3 regions of the Sporofaciens sp. JLR.KK001 genome follow, and region 2 is predicted to be linked to each of the others. Evidence: predicted binding sites of a transcription regulator. Region 2 holds the regulator's gene; each other region holds the start of a gene.
The links. Region 2 encodes Rex, which represses fermentation and respiration genes when NADH is low (regulators of the CRP and FNR family bind a similar motif). Its sites were predicted from a motif close to ATTGTTAANTANTTAACAAT; they were not measured.
Positions count from the first base shown of each region.

Region 1: a site for Rex is predicted at 694-713, ahead of VSQ62_RS17270 (oxamate carbamoyltransferase subunit AllH family protein). Genes of this name have one in related genera too.
Region 3: a site for Rex is predicted at 1,005-1,024, ahead of gap (type I glyceraldehyde-3-phosphate dehydrogenase). Genes of this name have one in related genera too.

Region 1 covers NZ_JAYMNO010000001.1:3,350,364-3,352,639, forward strand. The annotation lists gene allB (allantoinase AllB) at 1-543, opposite strand, end outside; gene VSQ62_RS17270 (oxamate carbamoyltransferase subunit AllH family protein) at 822-1,682, shown strand; gene VSQ62_RS17275 (electron transfer flavoprotein subunit alpha/FixB family protein) at 1,734-2,276, opposite strand, start outside.
Region 2 covers NZ_JAYMNO010000001.1:2,154,066-2,156,341, reverse strand. The annotation lists partial or broken gene VSQ62_RS11320 (NAD(P)H-hydrate dehydratase) at 1-521, opposite strand, end outside; gene VSQ62_RS11315 (redox-sensing transcriptional repressor Rex) at 637-1,278, opposite strand; gene abc-f (ribosomal protection-like ABC-F family protein) at 1,404-2,276, shown strand, end outside.
Region 3 covers NZ_JAYMNO010000001.1:2,671,906-2,674,181, reverse strand. The annotation lists gene gap (type I glyceraldehyde-3-phosphate dehydrogenase) at 1-934, opposite strand, end outside; gene VSQ62_RS13720 (AAA family ATPase) at 1,203-2,276, opposite strand, start outside.

The DNA of each region.
Region 1 (2,276 bases), 1.2 Mb from region 2:
GATCTCTAACGCCTTACGGACATTACCCATGTTCACAGTCGGGAACAGGTTGCCGTTGGGACAGGTGAATCCCTTGAACGCCGCAACACCGCAGTTGTGCAGATCAACAAGGTCATTCATATTGTTCTTAACAGAACCCGGCTTATCGTCATAGTCGCCCACAAGTCCGCCCCACAGTGCATAATCGACTACAGAATGCTTGCTGATCCTGCCCATCTTAAGATCGAAGATCTCTTTATTCATCAGAGACGGATCGTTGTTGAGCGGCATATCGATCAATGTCGTACACCCCGCAACCGCCGCTGCGCGGGAACCTGTCTCGAAATCTTCCCTGTACTCGAACCCCGGCTCATTCAGATGCGCATGACAGTCGATGATACCCGGGAATACATAATTCCCCTCCGCATCGATCGTCTCCTTCGCCTCCGCCGGCGTTCCCGCTGCCAGAAACGCAGCATACTTACCGTCCTGGATCGCGATATCCGCCTCATAGATACGGTCCGGAGTCACAAGTCTGCCGTTTCGAATCACTAAATCATACATAACATACCTCCTAATAATAAAATTTACCGGTCAACCACATTTTAACTTCCTGTATACTATTTTAATCCAAAATGAGACAAATCACAATAGCGCAAAACATAGAATATTCTTCCTGGTTTTTGTGCGATTTTTACAAATTTTTCCATTTTAAACGTTAATTTATTATCATTATGCACTAAAATTTCAAACCAGATTTTAATCAACTGCCATTGTATTTTTCTGCATTCTCTGATACCATATATTAAAACGAATAAAATGCAGAAAAGGAGTGCCAACCCATGAAATACCAGATCACACAGCTATCCCACTATACCGAACAGATCCTAAGGAACCTTACATCCGGAACCGTCCATTCCGTATACCGCCGAACCATTAACCTGACAGACGGGAAGCAGATCCTATCCCTGCAGGCAGAGCATTCTCCCCTCTCCCCGATCAGCCTGATCCTCGCCCTCACTGCCGAAGAGATGGGCGGACTTGGCATCGCGCCCGGCGACGATGTACGGTTCAAAGAAGGCAGTCTTGAACTTCGGGGCGAAGCCTCTTATCATTTCACCTATGCAGATGCCAGGCGGTATGACCTTAAGCTTCCGGCGCCTCTTGATTCCCGCTCCCTCACGCTTCTTATCTCCGGTATCCGAAACGCGTTAGCCTTAACCGATACCAACGGGTTCGCCCTGTTATTCGGCAGCGCAGAAGCCCTGGAAGACGACCTGTCCCTGATGCTCCTTGCGGCAAAGAAACATCTCCTCCTCGCGGATGAACTATGCCGCCTTGGGGATTATCCGGAAGCCGCCCTCCGGCTCTCCCGTCTTCTTGGTCTTGGCATCGGCCTGACTCCCAGCGGAGATGATTTCCTGTGCGGCGTGCTGGCCGGGCTTCATATGACCGGGAATGACAGACACCCCTTCACGCAGCGGCTCAGATCAGAACTGGCAAACCGGCTGTCCGACACCATCGACTTAAGCGCCGCTTTCTTATCCTGCGCCTTAGACCTGCAGTTCAGTCTGGCAGTCAACCGCCTGTACCGGCTTCCTGACGCCTGCGAGATCCTCGCATCCTTCGAGGAGATCGGCCATTCCTCCGGCACCGACACTCTCTGCGGCATCCTCTTTAGCCTTACACATTTCCCAAAATAGCGAGAAGGGGAATCCCGACAATTCCCCCTCCGCACATCAAAACACAACCCCTTAGATCGCCAGATAATTCTCCAGGATATCCTTAAGGTCAGCCGTGATTCCGTAATCGGCAACGCCGAAGATCGCCGCATCCTCATCCGTGTTCACCGCCACGAATAACTTCGTATCTTTGATACCTTCCGTATGCTGGATCGCACCGGATACGCCGAAGGATATACAGATCTTCGGACGGATCGTAAGCCCGGTCTGGCCAATCTGATGATTGAACGGAATCATCTCAGAATCTACCATCGGCCTTGTTCCTCCGATAGCTCCGCCGACCTTCTCGGCGAATTTCTCAAGCAATGCAAAGTTATCATCCTCAAGAACACCCCTTCCGCCGACTACTACGACCTCTGCTCCAAGGATGCTTCCCGTCTCATTCTCCGCCTCTGCTTCCTCGATCACTTCGATTTTAGAATCACCAACCTTGATGTCCTCAAAATATTCAATCTTTGCCTGGCCGCCTGCCGCTTCTTCCTGCGGAACATACACACCCGGCCTTACGGTCATCATCTGCGGATAATATCCATCTCTGGTAATGATGGTCACGAA
Region 2 (2,276 bases):
AGTTTTTCCAACTGGAACGTTACCGTGAGATCCGCCTGAAAGGCTTCCCCCAGCACGCAGCCCGTATCCGCCGATATCCCCGACGGCAGGTCAACGGCGAATTTGACCGCCTTTGCTTCATTCATCTTCCTCAGCACATCTGCGTATTTCCCCGTGATCTTGCGGCAAAGACCCACACCAAAGACTGCGTCTATGATGATACTATATTCATCTTCTATATATTCGTTGCATATTTTGCCGCCGATTTCCTGAAACCATTCGATCTGCTGCCTTGTCTCCTGTGTACAATGGGATTCATCGCCTACAAAACAGACCCTTGCATGATATCCTTTTCGAAGGAGAAGCCTTGCGATCGCAAACCCGTCTCCTCCGTTATTCCCGGAACCGCACACAATACAGGCCTTCGTAAGATCGAACCTCTCTTCTTCCATCACCTCTACGCAGGCCCTGGCAGCGCGCTCCATCAACTTAAGCGACGGGATACCTGCCTTATGTATCGTATACTGGTCCGCCCTCTTCATCTGAGAGCCGTCTGCCAGATATCTCATCTCCCACACCTCCTGTCTCTTGCAGTAAAAAGGACGTGTAACCCTGCCTGCACGTACATGCTGTTATTACACGCCTTGATCCTTGCTATTATTTGTGTTCTTCGTTATACCGGCTGATCTTGTAGGATAGCTGCATCAAGCTCTCTGACAAGTGCACATTCTCAACAATAATGTGTTCAGGCAGGTTCAGATCTGTATGGGCAAAATTCCAGATAGCCCTCACACCGTTCTCTACCAGGATATTCGCCACCTCGATCGCCTTCTCCTTGGGTATGGTCAATGCCGCGATCTCTACTTCATTCTCACGCACAAACTCACCCAGCTCGTCTAACATCCTCACCGGAACACCTCGGATCGACACGCCCTGGAGCCTTGGGTTCACATCAAAGATCCCCTTCAGGATGAAGCCCCTCTTCTCAAATGCGGCGTAATTCGCCAACGCCTGCCCCAGATTACCAGCCCCGATGATGATCATGTGATGATCTTCTTCCAATCCTAAGATCTTGCCGATCTCTGTATATAAATACTTTACATTATATCCGTATCCCTGCTGCCCGAACCCTCCGAAATTATTAAGATCCTGCCGGATCTGGGATGCCGTCACCTTCATCCGCCTGCTCAGGTCGTTGGACGAGATACGCTCCACCCCATGTTCTAATAATTCCCCCAGATACCGGTAATATCTCGGCAGCCTGCGTATGACAGCCTGGGAAATCTCTCTTTCTTCCAAAACTACTCACCTTCCATTTCATATCTAAAATTCATTATATAGAATACCGGGATCAAAGTCAAACTTTTAGTTGTATTTTATTCTATTTTCGTTATAATGAAAACAAAAGCTAAAAGGAGGATATTATGATACTGGCATGTCATGGAATGAACAAATCCTTCGGCGACAACGTGATCGTTGCCGGAGGTTCCTTTCATATAGAAGACCACGAGAAAGCCGCCCTGGTCGGACCAAACGGCGCAGGGAAGACCACCCTTTTCAAGATGATCGTAGGGGAACTGCCCTCCGACGGCGGCGATATCACACTGACGCGCGGCAAGACTCTCGGCTACCTTGCGCAGCACCAGGAGATGGTAAGCGGCAATACGATCTACGAGGAGGTCAGGCTTGCCAAGGCAGATATCATCGCCATGGAGCAGCAGATCCGCACGATTGAGACGGAGCTTAAGCATCTTGAAGGAGATGCTCTGTCCGCACGCCTGAATACCTATCACCGCCTGACGGCGGCATTTGAACAGGAGAACGGATACGCCTGCGAGAGCGAGATCACCGGTGTATTGAAGGGGCTGGGATTTTGCGAGGATGATTTCTCCAAACCGGTAGATACCCTCTCCGGCGGTCAGAAGACCCGTGTCTCCCTGGGGAAGCTTCTTCTCACCAGACCGGATATCCTGCTTCTTGACGAGCCTACCAACCACCTGGACTTAAACTCCATCGCCTGGCTTGAGACCTATCTTCTGAACTATCCGGGTGCCGTGCTGATCGTATCCCATGACCGGTATTTCCTTGACCGCGTCGTCACCAAGGTCCTGGAGATCGAGATGGGGAAGCTTATGACTTATATGGGCAATTACAGCGAATACGCCGAGAAGAAGCGCCGGCTCAGGGAGGCGCAGCTTAAGGAATATCTGAACCAGCAGCAGGAGATCCGGCATCACGAGGCTGTGATCGAGAAGCTTCGGTCATTCAACAGGGAGAAGTCTATCAAACGGGCTGAG
Region 3 (2,276 bases), 520 kb from region 2:
CCTGAACCTCTGTTGTTCCGTTGTCTAACGGGCATACCATTGTCTGTGTAGCATCGAACAATGAACCATATCTCATACCAACGATATCGCTGGATACGATCTCGTCTGTGTTGTATCCGAAGGACTCGTTAGAAGCAGCCTTCATAGCCTCGTTGATCTGATCAACTGTTACATTACCTTCAACAACTGCTGTCAGGATTGTGGTTGATCCTGTAGGTGTAGGAATTCTCTGAGCAGCTCCGATCAGCTTGCCGTTCAGTTCAGGAATAACAAGACCGATAGCCTTAGCTGCACCTGTGCTGTTAGGAACGATATTCACTGCTGCTGCACGTGATCTTCTCAAGTCACCCTTTCTCTGCGGTCCGTCAAGAGTCATCTGATCACCTGTGTAAGCGTGGATCGTGCACATAATACCAGACTTGATCGTTGCAAGATCATTCAGAGCCTTAGCCATTGGCGCCAGACAGTTTGTTGTACAGGAAGCTGCGGAGATAACGGTATCCTCTGCTGTCAATTTGTCATGATTTACATTGTAAACGATAGTAGGAAGGTCATTTCCTGCCGGTGCGGAGATAACAACTTTTCTTGCACCTGCCTTAACATGTGCGGAAGCTTTCTCTTTAGATGTGTAGAAACCTGTACACTCCAGAACAACGTCTACGTTCAGGTCTCCCCATGGAAGCTCTTCAGCGTTAGCCTTTGCATAAATCTTAATCTCTTTGCCGTCAACAATGATAGAATCCTCTGTTGCCTCTACCTTGTCGCATAAAGCGTATCTGCCCTGTGAAGAGTCATACTTTAACAGATGTGCAAGCATCTTAGGTGATGTCAGATCGTTGATCGCTACAACCTCATACCCTTCTGCCCCAAACATCTGTCTGAATGCAAGACGTCCGATACGTCCGAATCCATTGATCGCTACTTTTACTGCCATGATTAATTCCTCCTAAAGTTTTATTAACTGTTTACGCAGTCCTTTGATCGTGAAGCTTTTAACCTGTTACTTTGTTAAATAATCCTCAACTGGTAATAATTGTACTAAATCTGGTAATAAAATTCAAGTGCTTTTCCCATTTTTATGTAACTTGTTCAAAAAGATATCATCTTCCTATATAAACTGCATAATACAGCCACACAGGGCTCTGTAAATTGTTCTTGATTACAAAAAATTACCAGATAAGCCTGAGTAAGAAACACATAGCTTACTCAAGCTTAAATACCGACCCTTTTCCCGCTCCCGGCACTGTAACCTTCCGGATCAGACATTTCTTCTGAAAAAATGCTGCTCCGTAACACTGTACTGCCTTATACCCGTTCAGATACCTGGAAGCGTATTTTTTCAGATCAATCTGCTGCAAAGCTTTCCGGCAATCCTTCTCCATCTCATCTTCCGAATCAGAATGCTTTACCTCAACAATAATTACCTTCCGGGTCTTCCGGTCTTTTACAACTACATCTGCTCTGCCAAGTCCATTTTCATCATTGAAAGTGACCAGATATCCTGCCCCTGAAAATAATCCCGCCACAAACGCATGATAGTAATCTTCTTTATAATCGTAATAACTGATGGCATCATTCAGAATAATGGAAACGGCATCCGCCACCGTTTTGTCGTCACCATCCCACCAGGCAGCAAACATCTCTCTCCGTTCTGCCGCCTTAATCCCAATTGTCTCCTGAAACCATTCCACAATCGTATCTCCAAAGATCGTTTTTATCTCCTTATTGGGAATCTTAAGAATGACTTCACCGCTATCACTTTTTCCTCTACTCCTGTCGATTGTCAGATATCCAGTAAAATAAAGAATACTCCAAAAATCTTCTTCTGCAGCATTTTCAAAACAGTAAGTAGAATCTTCCGTTAGCCTTGATCTGATACTTCCTCCTGACAACAGTTTCTCAAACTTATCATTGACATCCATGCCGTCCTTCCCGACAAATTGCCTGATGATATTGTTATGGCTCGTATCCTTCCAGTAATTCCCCAGTATCTTGTCTGGTTCACGCAATACATCCGACACATAATTCGACACATCCCACGGACAATAGATATCATACTTACCAAAATGATATCCGTCGTACCACTGTTTTATCCTTGAAAGCCGTGTCAACTGCCCCGTATCCTCAAGCATCTGCTCCACTTCCCTCTCCGTGAATCCAAAGCTGTCCAGATAGTGGCTCCCTGCGATAGAATTAGATTTAAAATTATTCGCACCGGTAAAGATGCTCTCCTTCGCAATACGCAGGCACCCGGTAACTACCGCAAACTGCAGAAA